DNA from 2 places in the Micromonospora sp. NBRC 107095 genome. Region 1 is predicted to be linked to the other one. Evidence: riboswitches for the same ligand, from Rfam matches in the RefSeq annotation. Region 1 holds a riboswitch; the other holds the start of a gene.
What was found. A riboswitch is a leader RNA that binds a small molecule or an ion and turns the genes downstream of it on or off. The one in region 1 is predicted to bind thiamine pyrophosphate.
Positions count from the first base shown of each region.

Region 2: it holds a riboswitch for thiamine pyrophosphate, as region 1 does, so the genes downstream of both, QSK15_RS19505 (ECF transporter S component) here and thiE (thiamine phosphate synthase) in region 1, are expected to answer to the same signal.

Region 1 covers NZ_BSTU01000006.1:61,788-69,391, forward strand. The annotation lists gene QSK15_RS25940 (thiamine phosphate synthase) at 1-646, opposite strand, end outside; gene QSK15_RS25945 (thiazole synthase) at 643-1,422, opposite strand; gene thiS (sulfur carrier protein ThiS) at 1,419-1,619, opposite strand; gene thiO (glycine oxidase ThiO) at 1,610-2,773, opposite strand; gene thiE (thiamine phosphate synthase) at 2,767-3,393, opposite strand; TPP riboswitch at 3,388-3,497, opposite strand; gene QSK15_RS25965 (ThuA domain-containing protein) at 3,810-7,604, shown strand, end outside.
Region 2 covers NZ_BSTU01000003.1:580,946-588,549, forward strand. The annotation lists gene QSK15_RS19485 (acyl-CoA dehydrogenase family protein) at 1-1,566, opposite strand, end outside; gene QSK15_RS19490 (DUF6328 family protein) at 1,672-2,175, opposite strand; gene QSK15_RS19495 (sugar isomerase domain-containing protein) at 2,295-3,044, opposite strand; gene QSK15_RS19500 (alpha/beta fold hydrolase) at 3,074-3,895, opposite strand; TPP riboswitch at 4,002-4,106, shown strand; gene QSK15_RS19505 (ECF transporter S component) at 4,180-4,767, shown strand; gene QSK15_RS19510 (ABC transporter ATP-binding protein) at 4,934-6,364, shown strand; gene QSK15_RS19515 (energy-coupling factor transporter transmembrane component T family protein) at 6,361-7,161, shown strand; gene QSK15_RS19520 (hypothetical protein) at 7,353-7,604, opposite strand, start outside.

The sequences.
Region 1 (7,604 bases):
GGGCTTGGGCCAGCTCAGGGGTGACCCCGTGCCGGGTTTGGGTCAGCTCCGGGGTGACCGCCTCTTGGAAGGCTCTGGTGAGGGTGGTGGCTGTTTCGGTGGGGTCTGGGGATCGCATGAGTGCGCCCAGCACCGCTACTCCGGCGGCTCCCGCTTGGACGCAGGCGGTTACCTGGTCTGGGGTTTCGATGCCGCCCAGTGCCAGCACGGGCACGTTGCTGACCTCGACCAGCCTTTGCAGGCCGTCCGGTCCCAGGGGTGGGCCGTAACCCGGTTTTGTCCTTGTGGGGTGGACCGGGGAGACGGTGGCGTAGTGCTCGGTGGTGAGGCGGGTCAGCTCGGTCTGGTTGTGGCAGGAGCGACCGACCAGTTGGTGGGGTGGCGGCGGGTACGGGCCGGCGGCGGGCAGGTGCACGGCGTCGCCGCCGAGCGGGTCCGGGCCGGCCACGACGAGGGTTCCGCCGACGTCGGCGAGGATCGCCCGCAGGTCGGTGGCGAGGGCGGCACGTTCGGCACGGGGCAGGTCCTTCTCCCGCAGTACCACCCAGCGCACTCCCCCGGCCGCCGCCGCGGCCACGACCCGGTCGAGCCCGCCCCGTGCGACGAGCCGATCGGTCAACACGACGACCCCGGACGGCGCTGTCACAGCTCGGGTCTTCCCTCGTCGGGGGTGGAGGCGAGCGCGTGGAAACGGCGCTCGATCCGGCCGGCCCCGGCGGCCAGCCGGCCCGCCTCGACCGCGTACCGCATCGCCGTGGCCATCGCCACCGGGTCGGCGGCCCGGGTGACGGCACTCGCCAGCAGCACCCCGTCACAGCCCAGCTCCATCGCCAGCGCCGCGTCGGACGCGGTGCCGATGCCAGCGTCGAGGATCACCGGCACGTCGACACCCTGCCGGATGAGCCGGATGTGGTGCGGGTTGCCGACGCCGAGCCCCGAACCGATCGGCGAGCCGGCCGGCATCACCGCGGCGCAGCCCACGTCGGCGAGGCGGCGGGCGAGCACCGGGTCGTCGCTGGTGTACGGCAGAACGGTGAAGCCGTCGGCGACCAACTCCTCGGCGGCGCGGAGCAGTTCCACCCCGTCGGGCAGGAGCGTCCGCTCGTCGCCGATCACCTCCAGCTTGACCCAGTTGGTGTCGAACGCGTCCCGGGCCAGCCGGGCCACCTTCACCGCCTCGGTCGCGGTGTGGCAGCCGGCGGTGTTGGGCAGCAGGCGTACGCCGCACCGGTCCAGCAGTTCCAGCAGGCCACCGGTGGAGCCCGGCGCGGTGCCCACCCGCCGCAACGCCAGGGTGACCAGCTCGGTCCCGGACGCCCGGATCGCCTGCTCCAACACGTGCAAGTTCGCGGCGCCGCCGGTGCCGAGGATCAACCGTGAGGTGAAGGTCTCCCCACCCAGCTCGAATGGCACGCCGCTCACCCGCCCTGCGCCGCGGTGAGCACCTCGACCCGGTCACCGTCGCGCAGCGCCCGGGCCGGCCAGCCGGTGCGCGGCACCACCTCGCCGTTAACCGCGACCGCCACCCCCCGTGGGTGCGGCACGATGTCGCCGACCAGGTCCGCCACTGACGCGCCGGCGGGAACGCTGCGCCCGGCCCCGTTCACCGTCAACTCCACGGGTTCCCCTCCATCGTCGGTTCAGGTCCGCCCACGACGGCACCGGTCGGACCGAAGCGGTCCGCCCGCAAGGGCGTGAGCAGTGGGTCGGGTCCGCCGCCGAGCACCAGGTCGGCGATCAGGTCGGCGGTGATCGGGGTGAGCACGATGCCGTGCCGGTGATGCCCGGTGGCGGCCAGCACGTCCGGCCGGTCGGGCAGCGGGCCGAGGATCGGCGCGTTGTCCGGGGTGCCCGGGCGCAGCCCGGCGACCGCCTCGACCAGGTCGTACTCGGCCAGTTCGGGCAGCAGGTCGACCCCGGCGCGCAGCAGCCGCTGCACCGCGCCGGCGGTGACAGTGGTGTCCGACCGCTCCTCGACCGTCGCGCCGAGCACCACCTCACCGTCGGCGCGGGGCACCAGGTAGACGTGCTCGCCGTCGGCGTACCCCCGGATCACGTGCCGGAAGCCCGGCGCGAGGCCGTCGGGCGCGCGAAGCCGGAGGATCTGACCCTTCACCGGCCGCACGGGCAGGCCGGTGAGCGCGGCGGCCCCACAGCCGGCGGCGACCACCGTGACACCGGCGTCCAGATCGGACAGCCGTCGGACCGGTTGTGGCACGAGCACCACGCCGGCCCGCTGCGCGGCCGTGCGCAGCGCCGGCACCAGCAGCCGAGGGTCAACCTGGTGGTCGGTGGGCGCGAGCGCGCCGCCGCGCACCCGCGGGGCGAGCGCCGGCTCGCGGTCGCGCAGCTCGCTGGGGCGCAGCGGCGTCACCGGCAGGCCCAACCCCTGCTGGTACGCCCAGAGCCGGCGCGCCTCGGCCAGGTCGTCGCCGGTGAGCCCGACCATCACTGTGCCCTCGGTCCGGTAGCCGATCCCGACTCCGGTCGTCTCGGTCAGCTCGGCGGCGAACGCCGGCCAGCGGGCGGCGGACGCCACCAGCAACGCGGTCAGCTGCCGTTCGCCGAAGTACGCCTCGGCGACCGGGGAGAGCATGCCGGCGGCCACCGACGACGCCCCCGAGCCGGGTGCGGGATCGTGCACCGCCACCCGCAGCCCCCGCGCGGCGCAGCGCCAGGCGATCGCCAGCCCGATCGGCCCCGCCCCCACCACTGCCACGTCCGGCCGGACCCGGTCGCTCGACGGCGCTGACGGGGACCGGCCGGTCAGCACGTCAGAGCCTCGATCAGCGCGGCGGTCGCCCGTGCCGGGTCGGCGGCGGCGGAGACGGCACCGACCACCGCCACCCCGTACGCCCCGGCGGCCCGCAGCGCCGGCACCCGGGCGGCGGTCACTCCACCGATCGCGATGACCGGCACGTCGACGGCGTCGACGACGGCACGTACGCCGGCGGGCCCGATGGGATCCGGCAGACCGGTCTTGGTGCTGGTGGTGTGGCACGGTCCGACGCCGAGGTAGGTGGCTCCCGCCGCGACGGCCTCGCCGGCGGGGCCCGGCGCGCGGGCGGTGGCGCCCAGCACGCCGGTGGGGCCGAGCACCCGGCGGGCGGCGGCGACCGGCAGGTCGTCGGCGCCGACGTGGCCACCGGCGGCGCCGACCGCCAGCGCCACGTGCAACCGGTCGTTGACCAGGCAGGACGCCCCGTACGAGGTGCAGAGCGTCAGCACCCGTCGGGCCAGGTCGTACGCCTCGCGGTCGGTGGCGGAATCCTCCACCCGGACCTGCACCACCAGCTCGGCACGGGCCGCGCTGAGGGCGGCCCGGACCACGGCGAGTGGGTCACACCCGGGTCGGGTGTCCGTGATGAGATGCAATCGTCCCAGGGACGGCACGGCAACGCTCCTCCCTGCGCCGGCATTACCCGGATCAGGTTCGACGGTCGGGGGCTGTCAGCCCCCCTCTCAGCCCGGTACACCGGGCTCCCGTGGGTTACTTGCGTGTCACCGTACGACAGATCCGCCGGCCTGCCAAGGCGCCGGGTCGGCGGCGGCCGGCGGGCCGGACCACAACAGAACGATCAAGATCCATGGGGCACTTCATGCGGTCCTGTTCGGAATGTCGCCTGCCGTTGCAGAACCGTTACCCGCCCGCATCTTGCCCGACATCGAGCCAGCCGAATTAATTTGTTCAGCGATTCGACAAAATGTCGGTGGGGGCACCCTGGCACGGCGTCACCACCGGCTCCATCAGGGACGGCCTTCGGCGAGCCGACTCCCGCGAGCTCTGTCACTACGACACAGGAGGCGGCGTGTCCCGTTCTCGTCGTGCCCGCGTACCCATCACCGCAACCCTGATCTCCCTGGCCATGGCCTCGACCACCCTGTTCGGCACGCCCGCCCAGGCGGCCGCCCAGGTCCCCCCACGGGATGCGAAAGCCGCAGCCCCGGTCAGCCAGGTGGCGCCAAAGGCGCCAAAGGCCGCAGCCGATCCCTACTCCGTCCTGATCTTCTCCAAGACCGCCGGCTTCCGGCACGACTCCATCCCCACCGGCATTGCCGCCATCCAACAGCTCGGCGCCGCCAACGGATTCACCGTTGACAACTCCGAGGACGGCGCGGCATTCAACGACGCCAACCTGGCGAAGTACAAGGCGGTGATCTGGCTCTCCACCACCGGTGACGTGCTCAACGCCGAGCAGCAGGCGGCGTTCGAGCGCTACGTGCAGGCCGGCGGTGGCTACGTCGGCATCCACGCCGCGTCGGACACCGAGTACAGCTGGGCCTGGTACGGCGACCTCGTCGGCGCGTACTTCGCCAACCACCCGCAGAACCAGCAGGCCACGGTCAAGGTCGAGGACCACGCCCACCCGTCCACTGCGGAACTGCCGGACCGCTGGTCCCGCTTCGACGAGTGGTACAACTACCAGACCAACCCTCGGCCGGACGTCCACGTGCTGGCCAGCCTCGACGAGAAGAGCTACACCGCCGGTGCCGGCGCGATGGGTGCCGACCACCCGATCGCCTGGTGTCAGGACTTCGACGGCGGCCGCTCCTGGTACACCGGAGGCGGACACACCCGGGAGTCGTACGCCGAGCCTGGCTTCCTCTCCCACCTGCTCGGCGGCATCCAGACCGCCGCCGGTGTGGTGGGCGCCGACTGTGGCGCCTCGAAGACCTCCAACTTCGAGAAGATCTCCCTGGACAGCAACACCAGCAACCCGATGGAGCTGGACATCGCCCCCGACGGGCGGGTCTTCTACATCGAGCGCGACGGTCGGGTGCAGATCATCAAGCCGGACACCGGCAACACCGTCACCGCCGTCGACCTGGACGTCTTCACCGGCAACGAGGACGGCCTGATCGGCATCCGGCTCGACCCGGACTTCGCCACCAACAAGTGGGTGTACCTGTACTACGCCCCGAACGACGGGGTCACCCGCAACCTGCTGTCCCGCTTCACGGTGACCGGTGACACCATCGACCCGGCCAGCGAGAAGCAGGTGCTGCGGGTCGACACCCAACGCAACACCTGCTGCCACGCCGGCGGCAGCATGACCTTCGACGGCGAGGGCAACCTGTACCTGGCCACCGGCGACAACACCAACCCGTTCGAGTCGAACTCGTACTCGCCGATCGACGAGCGGGCCGGCCGCCAGGACTATGACGCGCAGCGCACCTCCGCCAACACGAACGACCTGCGCGGCAAGGTGATCCGGATCCACCCGGAGGACGACGGGACGTACACCGTTCCGGCCGGCAACCTGTTCGCGCCGGGAACCGAGAAGACCCGTCCCGAGATCTACGCGATGGGCTTCCGCAACCCGTTCCGGATCGGCACCGACCCGAAGACCAACACCTTGTACGTCGCGGACTACGGGCCGGACGCCAACTCCGACAACCCGAACCGCGGCCCTCGGGGCCTGGTCGAGTGGAACATCGTGACCCCCGGCAACTACGGCTGGCCGTACTGCACCGGGACGAACGAGGCGTACAACGACTACACGTTCCCGTCCGGCCCGAGCGGCGCGAAGTTCGACTGCGCCGCGCCGGTGAACAACTCGCCCAACAACACCGGCCTGACCAACCTCCCGCCGGTCGTCCCCGCGACCGTCGACTACGGGTACGCCGGTGACGCGCGTTACCCGGAGATCGGCGGCGGTGGCGCACCGATGGGCGGCCCCGTCTACCGCTACGACGCCGACCTCAACTCCACCCGCAAGTGGCCGGCGTACTACGACGGCAAGGCACTGCTCGGCGAGTGGAACCAGAACAAGATGTACACCATGCAGCTGACCCCCGACGGCAAGTCGCTGGTGGACATCAACCAGCTGCTCACCGGCATGAGCATGATCCGGCCGATGGACTTCGAGTTCGGCCCCGACGGCGCGTTGTACCTGATCGAGTGGGGCAGCGGCTTCGGCGGCAACAACGACAACTCGGGCGTCTACCGGATCGACTACACCGCCGGGGACCGCGCACCGATCGCTGCGGCGTCCGCCACCCCGACCTCGGGTGCGGCGCCGTTGACGGTGACCTTCTCCAGCGCCGGATCCCGGGACCCGGACGGTGGCACGCTCAGCTACGCCTGGGCCTTCGGTGACGGGCAGACCTCCACCGAGGCGAACCCGACCCACACGTACGCCACGGCGGGCAACTACACCGCCCAGCTCACCGTCACCAACCCCAAGGGCCGTACCGCGGTGGCCAACGTGCCGGTCACCGTGGGCAACACGTCCCCGACGGTGACCATCGAGTTCCCGCCGGACGGCGGGTTCTTCGACTGGGGCGACCAGGTCCGATACACGATCAAGGTGACCGACCCGGAGGACGGGGAGATCGACTGTGACCGGGTGAACCTCCAGGTGCTCCTGGGTCACGACGAGCACGCCCACCCGTTGGAGCAGCACACCGGCTGCACCGGCACCGTCCAGACGTCGCTCGCCTCCGGGCATGGCGCCGAGGCGAACGTCTTCGCGGTCTTCGAGGCCACCTACACCGACGACGGTGGTGCCGGCGGCGCCAGCCCGCTCACCGGTCGGGTGATCGAGGTGTTGCAGCCCAAGCGCAAGCAGGCCGAGTTCTTCACCGCGACCGGGCGCGCTCCGGTGAGCACCGGCGGCGGCGACGCCGGCGTGCAGCGGGAAACCGGCGCCGACACCGCCGGCGGCGGTCAGAACATCGCGTTCATCGAGGACGGCGACTGGTGGTCGCTCGCCCCGGCGGACCTGACCAACATCACCGAGATCCGGTTCCGGGCCGCCTCCGCCGCCGCTGGCGGTCGGATCGAGGTTCGCGCCGGTGCGGTCGACGGACCGGTGGTCGCCACTGCCACCGTGCCGGCGACCGGCGCGTGGCAGACGTACACGGACGTGAGCGCACCGGTCACCGGCGCCGCGAGCGGCTCGCTGTACTTCCTGGCCCGCGACCCGAACGGCGGCACTGGTTCGCTGTTCAACGTCAACTGGATGGACTTCGTCGGCCGCGGTGTCACCGAGAACGCGCCGCCGGTGGTCAGCGCCACGGCCACCCCGGCCACCGGCACCGCACCGGTCACCGTCGCCTTCGACGGCACGGCCACCGACGCCGAGGGCGACACCCCGCTGACGTACGCCTGGGACTTCGGTGACGGCGGTACGGCGACCACCCTGGACGCCAGCCACACCTACACCAGCGCGGGCACCTTCACGGCCACCCTCACGGTGACCGACAGCAAGGGCGCCAAGTCGTACGCCACGGTGCCGGTGCGGGTCGACGCGCCGGACACGTCCTGCTTCGGGGCGCGTTCGGACGACTTCAACGGCAACACGCTCGACAAGGACCGCTGGACCAGCGTGATCCGGGAGAACCAGCTCTACTCCCTCAGTGGCGGCGCACTGCGGCTGCCCACCGCCGTGGGTGACCTCTACGGTGCACGCAACGACGCCACCAACCTGGTGCTCCAGCCGGCTCCGACCGGCGCGTGGGAGATGACCACCAAGGTCACTCTGCCGGTGACGGCCAACTACCAGCAGGCCGGCCTGCTGGTGTACGGCGACGACGACAACTACGCCAAGGTGGACCTGCTGTACAACGGCAGCCGGCGGGTGGAGTTCATCCGGGAGACG
Region 2 (7,604 bases), on a different contig from region 1:
GTGCGCGGCGAGCGGGGCGAACTCGGCGTACGCCGAGGGGGTCTGCCCCCGGCCCACGGCGAGGGTGGGCAGCCACTTCGCGTAGAAGGCGCCCGCCCGCGCGCCGGCTCGGGCCTTGCGGCCCAGGCCCGCGTCCGGATCGATGATGTCGCCGGCCACCGACAGGTGGGCGTCGACCGCCTCCCGCGCGATCAGCAGGTGCATGATCTCGGTGGAGCCCTCGAAGATCCGGTTGATCCGCAGGTCGCGCAGCATCTGCTCGACGGCGGCCGGGCGTTCGCCACGGGCGGCCAGCGAGTCGGCCGTCTCGTAGCCGCGCCCGCCCCGGATCTGGACCAGCTCGTCGGCGATCTTCCAGGCCATCTCGCTGGCGTACAGCTTGACCAGCGCCGCTTCGATCCGGATGTCGTTGCGGTCGTCGTCGGCGAGCAGGCAGCAGAGGTCGAGCATGGTCTCCATGCCGTACGTGGTGGCGGCGATGAAGGACAGTTTCTGCGCGACCGCTTCGTGCTCGCCCACCGGTCGACCCCACTGGACCCGGTCGGCGGCCCACCCACGGGCCACGTTCAACGCCCACTTGCCGGCCCCCACGCACATCGCCGGCAGTGAGAGCCGGCCGGTGTTCAGGGTGGTCAGGGCGATCTTCAGCCCCTTGCCCTCACCGCCGATGACGTTCTCGGCGGGCACGAACACGTCGTGGAACCGGGTCAGGCTGTTCTCCAGGCCGCGCAGACCGATGAACTCGTTGCGCCGCTCGACGGTGATGCCCGGCGTGTCGCCGTCCACCACGAACGCGGTGATCCCGCCCCGGCGGCCCTCCGTGGCGGGCACCCGGGCCATCACCACCAGCAGGGTCGCCACGATGCCGTTGGTGGCCCAGAGCTTCACCCCGTTGAGCCGGTAACCCGTGCCGTCCTCGGTCGGCTCGGCGACGGTGGCCAGCCGGGCCGGGTCGGAGCCGACGTCGGGCTCGGTGAGCAGGAACGCGGACACCTCACCGGCCGCGAGCCGGGGCAGGAAGCGCTGCTTCTGCTCGGCGGTGCCGAACATCTTCAGTGGCTGTGGCACACCGATCGACTGGTGGGCCGAGAGCAGCGCGCCGATGGCCGGGCTGACCGAGCCGGCCAGCATGAGCGCCCGGCAGTAGTGCAGGTTGCTCAGCCCGAGCCCGCCGTACTTCCGGTCGATCTTCATGCCGAACGCGCCGAGGTCAGCCAGGCCGTGGAACACCGAGTCGGGAATGGAGCCGTCCCGTTCGATGGCGGCGCCGTCCACCTCGGAGGCCAGGAAGGCGCGGAACCGACCGAGGAACTCCTCCGCCCGGGCCACGTCGTCCGGGTCGGATCGGGGCCACGGGTCGATCAGGTCGAGCCGGAACCGGCCGAGGAACAACTCCTTGCCGAAGCTGGGTCGGTCCCAGGTGGACTCTCGGGCGGCTTCGGCGACCTGCCGGGCTTCCTTCTCAGTGACCTGTCCGGCTTCCGCGGGCAGTGGCGCCGCCGCCTGGGCGGTGGCTTCGGAGTCGGGGCCGTCCGGTGCCGGTCGGCCGTTCTGCGTCGTGGTCACGGCTGCCCCCTCGAAGTTCGGTGCGGCTGCGTCGACGGGTGCGACTACCGTCACGCTACCCCCGGTTGTTACCCGGGGGTAGCGCTGCGTGCGGATCGGCGGGGGTCAGCGGCCGTTGATCGTGTCCGGGTCGTCGTCATCGTCGTCGATGTCGTCCTCACCCCAGTTGCGCCGGGCGAACGGCAGGATCATCCAGAAGGTGAGGAACCACAGCCCGGTCAGGGCGCTGAGCAGGAAGGCGATCGGCCGGTCCAACACGAAGTCGGTGATCAGCAGGACGGCGCTGACCATCGCGATCAGCATGAAGGCGAGACCGCCGGTGGCCATCCGGTGGGCGAACCGCACCAGTTCCGGCTTACGCCCCTGCCGGAAGAGCGCCCGGTGGAACGCCACCGGCGAGATGATCATCGCGGTGGCGGCGGCCGCCGCGAGCAACGCCACGATGTACACGTCGCGTTGGAACTCGCTGGTCCTGGTGAACCCGTTACTGAACGGCAGGGTGAGCAGGAAGGCGAAGAGGATCTGAACACCGGTCTGAGCGACCCGCAACTCCTGCAGCAGGTCGGCGAAGTTGCGCTGCCAACGCTGCTTCTCGGTCTCCTTGGACACGCGCTACCTCCGGTGAGACGCTACTGCCGGCGGTCCCGGCCGCCGGCAGCAACGCCAATGCCCCACCCGGCCGAGCGCGAAACAAGTTCACGACATCCGCCGTTCATACTGTGGCAACGTCAGGACCCGCGTCGGATGCGGCCCGCGTACCGGGCTTCCAGCTCGTTGTTGTGCGCGTCGCCGTCGGGGATGTTCGCCGACAGGTAGACCGGGGGCCGCTGCCCCGCCGCCAGCAACCGCGCCACGACCTCCACCGTCACCTGCTGCGCCAGCAACGCCGCGGTGATCGAGGAGACCGCGCCGACCGCGCCACCGCCGGGCAGGGGCAGCGTCGCGTCGCCGTACGGGGCGCCGTTGTCGAGCACCACGTCGGCGAGGTCGCTCAGCTTGCGCCCCGACGGGTGCCGGGACGTCATCCGACCGGAGTGCTGCGCCGAGGTGATCGCCACCAGCCCGTGACCGTGCTCCTTCACCAGCGTGGCGAACTCCACCATCGCGCCGTTGACCCCGGAGTTCGAGGCGAGCACGAAGACGTCGGTGGGGCGCACCGGGGCCAGCTCGTAGAGGCGGTGCGCGATGGCCGGGTCCCGTTCCAGCAGCGGGCCGAGCCGTTCCGCCGGCTCGCCACCGATCAGCACCAGGTCGCGTAGCGCGATCCGGTTGGTCGGCACCAGACCACCCGCCCGCCCGGCGATCTCCATCGCGAGGGCCTCCGAGTGCCCGGTGCCGAACGCGTGCACCACGCCGTCGGCCCGGACCGCCTCGGCGATCAGGTCGGCGGCCCGCCCCACCGCCTCCCGCTGGCTGGCGGCCACCCGGCCGATCGTCTCGGTCACCACGGCCAGGTAGTCCTCGGCACTCACCGTCATACGTCCTCCGTCGTTCGATTGCCTGCCACTTAGCCGGCCCGGGCCAGGATCGCCTCGGCGAGTGGGGCCGGCGCCTCGTCCGGGATCCAGTGACTCACCCCGGACAGCTGCACGAACCGGTAGTCCCCGGTGACGTTCGCCGCGCACGCCTCGGCGGCGGTCCGGCCGATGGCGACGTCCCGGTCACTCCAGACATACGTGGTGGGCACCGTGACCGGGCCGACACCGGCCAGGTCGGCGCGGGACATCGCCCGGTACCAGTTCAGGGCCGCCGTGAGCGCTCCCGGCTCGCGCATCGGGTCGGCGTACCTGTTCACCCGGGACGCGTCGCCCACCCCGCCGAGCAGTTTGCGCAGCGCGGCGGCGTGCCACGCCAGCAGCACCTTCTCCGCCGTGTCCGGCTTGCGGAACAACGCCATGTACGACGAGCGGGCCTTCTGTCCGCTGTCGGTGGTCAGCGCGTGCGCCATCGCCGCCGGATGCGGCACGGACACCGCGGTCAGCGTGTGCACCCGGTCGGGGTGCCGGGCGGCGACCGCCCACGCCACCACCGCGCCCCAGTCGTGGCCGACCAGGTGCACGGCGTCCAGCTCCAGCGCGTCGAGCACCGCCACCACGTCGCCGACGAGTTCGGGGATGCGGTAGTCGGCCACCGCCGTGGGCCGGGCACCGGGCGAGTAGCCGCGCTGGTCCAGCGCGTACGTGCGCAGCCCACCCGGGTGCAGCCGCGGCACCACGTCGTCCCACTCACCGCTGTGCTGAGGGAAGCCGTGCAGCAGCAGGACGGGTACGCCGTCCGGTGGACCGTCGACTGTCACGTCGAACGTGAGGCCTCGCGCATCTACCCGCATGATCGGAAGCGTACCCAGAAGGCGGTGGGCCGGCCGCTCCCGCAGGTCAGCGCATGCCCTGCTGGGCCCACGACCCGGGTCGGTGTTAGCGTCACCGAGACAACTTCATATCCGACAGGGGAGCGCACAGCGCTGAGAGTGTGGGTACGCCCGCAGACCCTCGAACCTGATCTGGGTAATGCCAGCGCAGGGAGTTCGGTCGACCTCCAGCCGCGCCGCAGTCCGGTGCCACCGGACGCGGCGTGCGTCTTCTCCTGGTTCTCTTCGTTGAACTGGGAGCAATCATGGACAACACCACCAACCGTTGGCGCACCATCGACATCGTGGTCGCCTCGGTGATCGCGGTCGCCTTCGGCGTCATCTTCTGGGCCTGGGGCCTGGTCTGGAGCGCCACCGAGGGTGCGTTCGCCTTCTTCCCGCCGGCGCAGACGCTGCTCTACGGCGTCTGGTTGATGCCGGCGGTGATCGGTGGGCTGGTCATCCGCAAGCCCGGTGCCGCGCTCTACTGCGAGACCGTGGCCGCGGTCCTGTCCGCGCTGCTGGGCAGCCAGTGGGCCGGCACGGTGATCCCGCAGGGGATCGTGCAGGGCATCGGCGCCGAGCTGGCCTTCGCCGCCTTCCGCTACCGGTCGTTCCGGCTGCCGACAGCCGTGTTCGCCGGCGCGCTGACCGGTGTCAGCGCCGCGCTGTTCGACTTCTTCGTCTGGAACGTCGACTACGCGCTGGCCGACTACCGCATCCCGTACGCGCTGCTCACCGTCGTCAGCGCCACCGTCATCGCAGGAGCGGGCGGCTGGCTGCTGACCAAGGCCCTGGCCAACACCGGCGTCCTGGACCGCTTCCCGGCAGGCCGGGACCGCGCCCTGATCTAACCCCACCCGCGCCGCACCGATCCTCGTTGATCATGAGGTTGGCGGTGGAATGGATCTCTGAAACCCCCGCCAACCTCATGATCAATCGGCCGGGCCGTGGGGTGGGGCCGGGGGTGGGGTGGGGTGGGGTCTGGGGGTGGGTGGGAGCGGAGGGCTGGGGGGTTCGGTGGGCGCTGTGGTGTTGCGGGGGTTCGGGTGGCGGCACGCCGGGCGGCGGGCCTGGGCGCTGCGCGGGGTCGACCTGCGGATCGAGGTCGGGGAACGGGTGCTGCTGCTCGGGCCCTCGGGGGCCGGCAAGAGCACCCTGCTCAGCGCGCTGGCCGGGCTGCTTCCCGACGACTCCGGCGAGCAGGAGGGCACCGTCGAGATCGACGGGCTCGACCCGCGCAAGGGGCGGGAACGGGTCGGCGTCGTCTTCCAGGACCCGGAGACCCAACTGGTGATGGCCCGCTGCGGCGACGACGTCGCGTTCGGGCTGGAGAACCGGGGGGTACCGGCCGACGAGATCTGGCCCCGGGTCGACGAGGCACTGCACCGGGTCGGCTTCCCGTACCCCCGGGACCGCCGCACCGCGGCGCTCTCCGGCGGCGAGCAGCAACGCCTCGCCCTGGCCGGCGCGCTGGCCCTGCGCCCCGCCCTGCTGCTCCTCGACGAGCCGACCGCCAACCTCGACCCGGCCGGGGCCGACCTGGTCCGGCACGCGGTGGCCGGCGCGCTGGACGCCGACACCACGCTGATCCTGGTCGAGCACCGGGTCGCCGAGGCGTTGCCACTGGTCGACCGGGTGGTCGTCCTGGAACCGGGAGGCGGCGTCCGCGCGGACGGCACCCCCGAGGCGGTCTTCGCCGCCCACGGCGCCGCCCTGGCCGCCGAGGGCGTCTGGGTGCCCGGTCACCCCGTCACGCCCCGGCCGGCCACTGCCGCCCCCGGGGAGCTGTTGCTCACCGCCGACCAGGTCGGCCTGCCACCCCGGCTGGGCCACACCAACCTGTCGGTACGCGCCGGCGAGGCACTCGCCGTACGCGGACCGAACGGTGCCGGCAAGTCCACCCTGGCGTTGCTGCTCGGCGGTCTGCTCCGGCCGGGCAGTGGGCGGGTCACCGCGTCCGCCGAACTGGCCGGCCCGGACCACCGCACTCCCCCGCACCGCTGGCGGGCGCCCGCGCTGGCCCGGCGGATCGGGTCGGTCTTCCAGGATCCGGAACACCAGTTCGTCACCAGCACCGTCTTCGACGAGCTGGCGCTCGGCCCGCGCCGCACCGGTCAACCCGAGGCGGTGGTCAACGAGACCGTGGCCGGGCTGCTGGAACGGCTGCGGCTGGCCCGGCTCGCCGCCGCCAACCCGTACACCCTCTCCGGTGGTGAGGCGCGGCGGCTGAGCGTGGCGACGGCCCTGGCCACCGCGCCCCGCCTGCTGATCTGTGACGAACCCACCTTCGGCCAGGACCGGCGGACCTGGCGGGAGTTGGTCGACCTCTTCGCCGACCTGCGCGACGCCGGCCACGGCGTGGTCACCGTCACCCACGACGCGGACTTCGTCGCCGCGCTCGCCGACCGCACCGTCACCCTGCACCGAGCCCCGGACGACCACCGATGATCAGCATCGAGCCGGTCGCCGCGCCGGACGCGCCGTTGGCCCGCCGCAACCCGGTGGCGAAGGTCGCCGCCGCACTCGCCTTCTCGTTCATCCTGCTGGCCACCCTGGACCCGGTCGCCCCGGCGATCGCCATCGCCCTCGAACTGGCCGTCCTGCCGCTGTTCGGCATCCGCTACCGGGTACTGGCCCGACGGGCCTGGCCGCTGCTGCTCAGCGCCGCCGGCATCCTGGTCACCCTGGTGCTGTTCGCCGCCGACCGGTCCGGTCGGGTCCTGCTGGACGCGGGGCCGGTGCTGGTGAGCACCGGTGTGCTGCTCACCGCGCTCGGCCTGGTGCTGCGGGTGTTCGCGGTGGCACTGCCCGGCGTGATCGTCTTCGCGACCACCGACCCCACCGACCTGGCGGACGCGTTGATCCAGAACGCGAAGGCGCCGGCGCGGTTCGCCATCGGGGCGCTGGCCGCGTTCCGGCTGGTGCCGCTGCTCGGCCAGGAGTGGCAGATGATCAGCATGGCTCGGCGTGCGCGCGGCGTCGACGCGGGACGCGATCCGGTGGCGAAGCTGCGGCTCTTCGCCTCCACCGCGTTCGCGCTGCTGGTAGGGGCGATCCGGCGCGGCACCCGGCTGGCCGTGGCGATGGACGCGCGTGGCTTCGACGCCGGCACACCCCGTACCGTCGCGCGCCGGCAACACTTCACCCGCGCCGACGCCCTCCTGATAGCCGGGGCAGCGGCGCTGGCTGCGGCAGCCCTGACCACGAGCGTGCTGGCCGGCACCTTCCGCCCCCTGATCGGCTGAGCCCCGGCCGCTCCCACCCCGCACCCCTCCCGCACGGCGTCGATTTGCATCGCCGCGCCGGCATGATCCGCACAACATCAGGGATGGTGCTGCTTCGTTGGGCAATGAGGCAGCACCACCCCTGAAGTTGCTGTCTGCCTCACCGCCCGGGGGGGTCGGGGGGCGGGACAGGGTGGGTGGGTGGGGGGGGGTCAGCTGCGGCGGAAGGCGTAGCGGCGGTTTTGGCCAGCTTGTTGGCCACGCCCGCCGATCGCCCGCGTCCCGCCACCCTGCGGCGGTCCGGCCGTCGGTGCCTTCGGTCGCCCGGTCACCTTCGGCAGGTCCGCCGCCACCGGCGCGTCGGCTACCGCCGGCACGTCGACCGGCGGCACCAGCTCACCCGGCACCGCCTCCGGCAGAGCCGTCTGATTCAGCACCGCCGGCAGTGGCGGCTCGACCAGGAC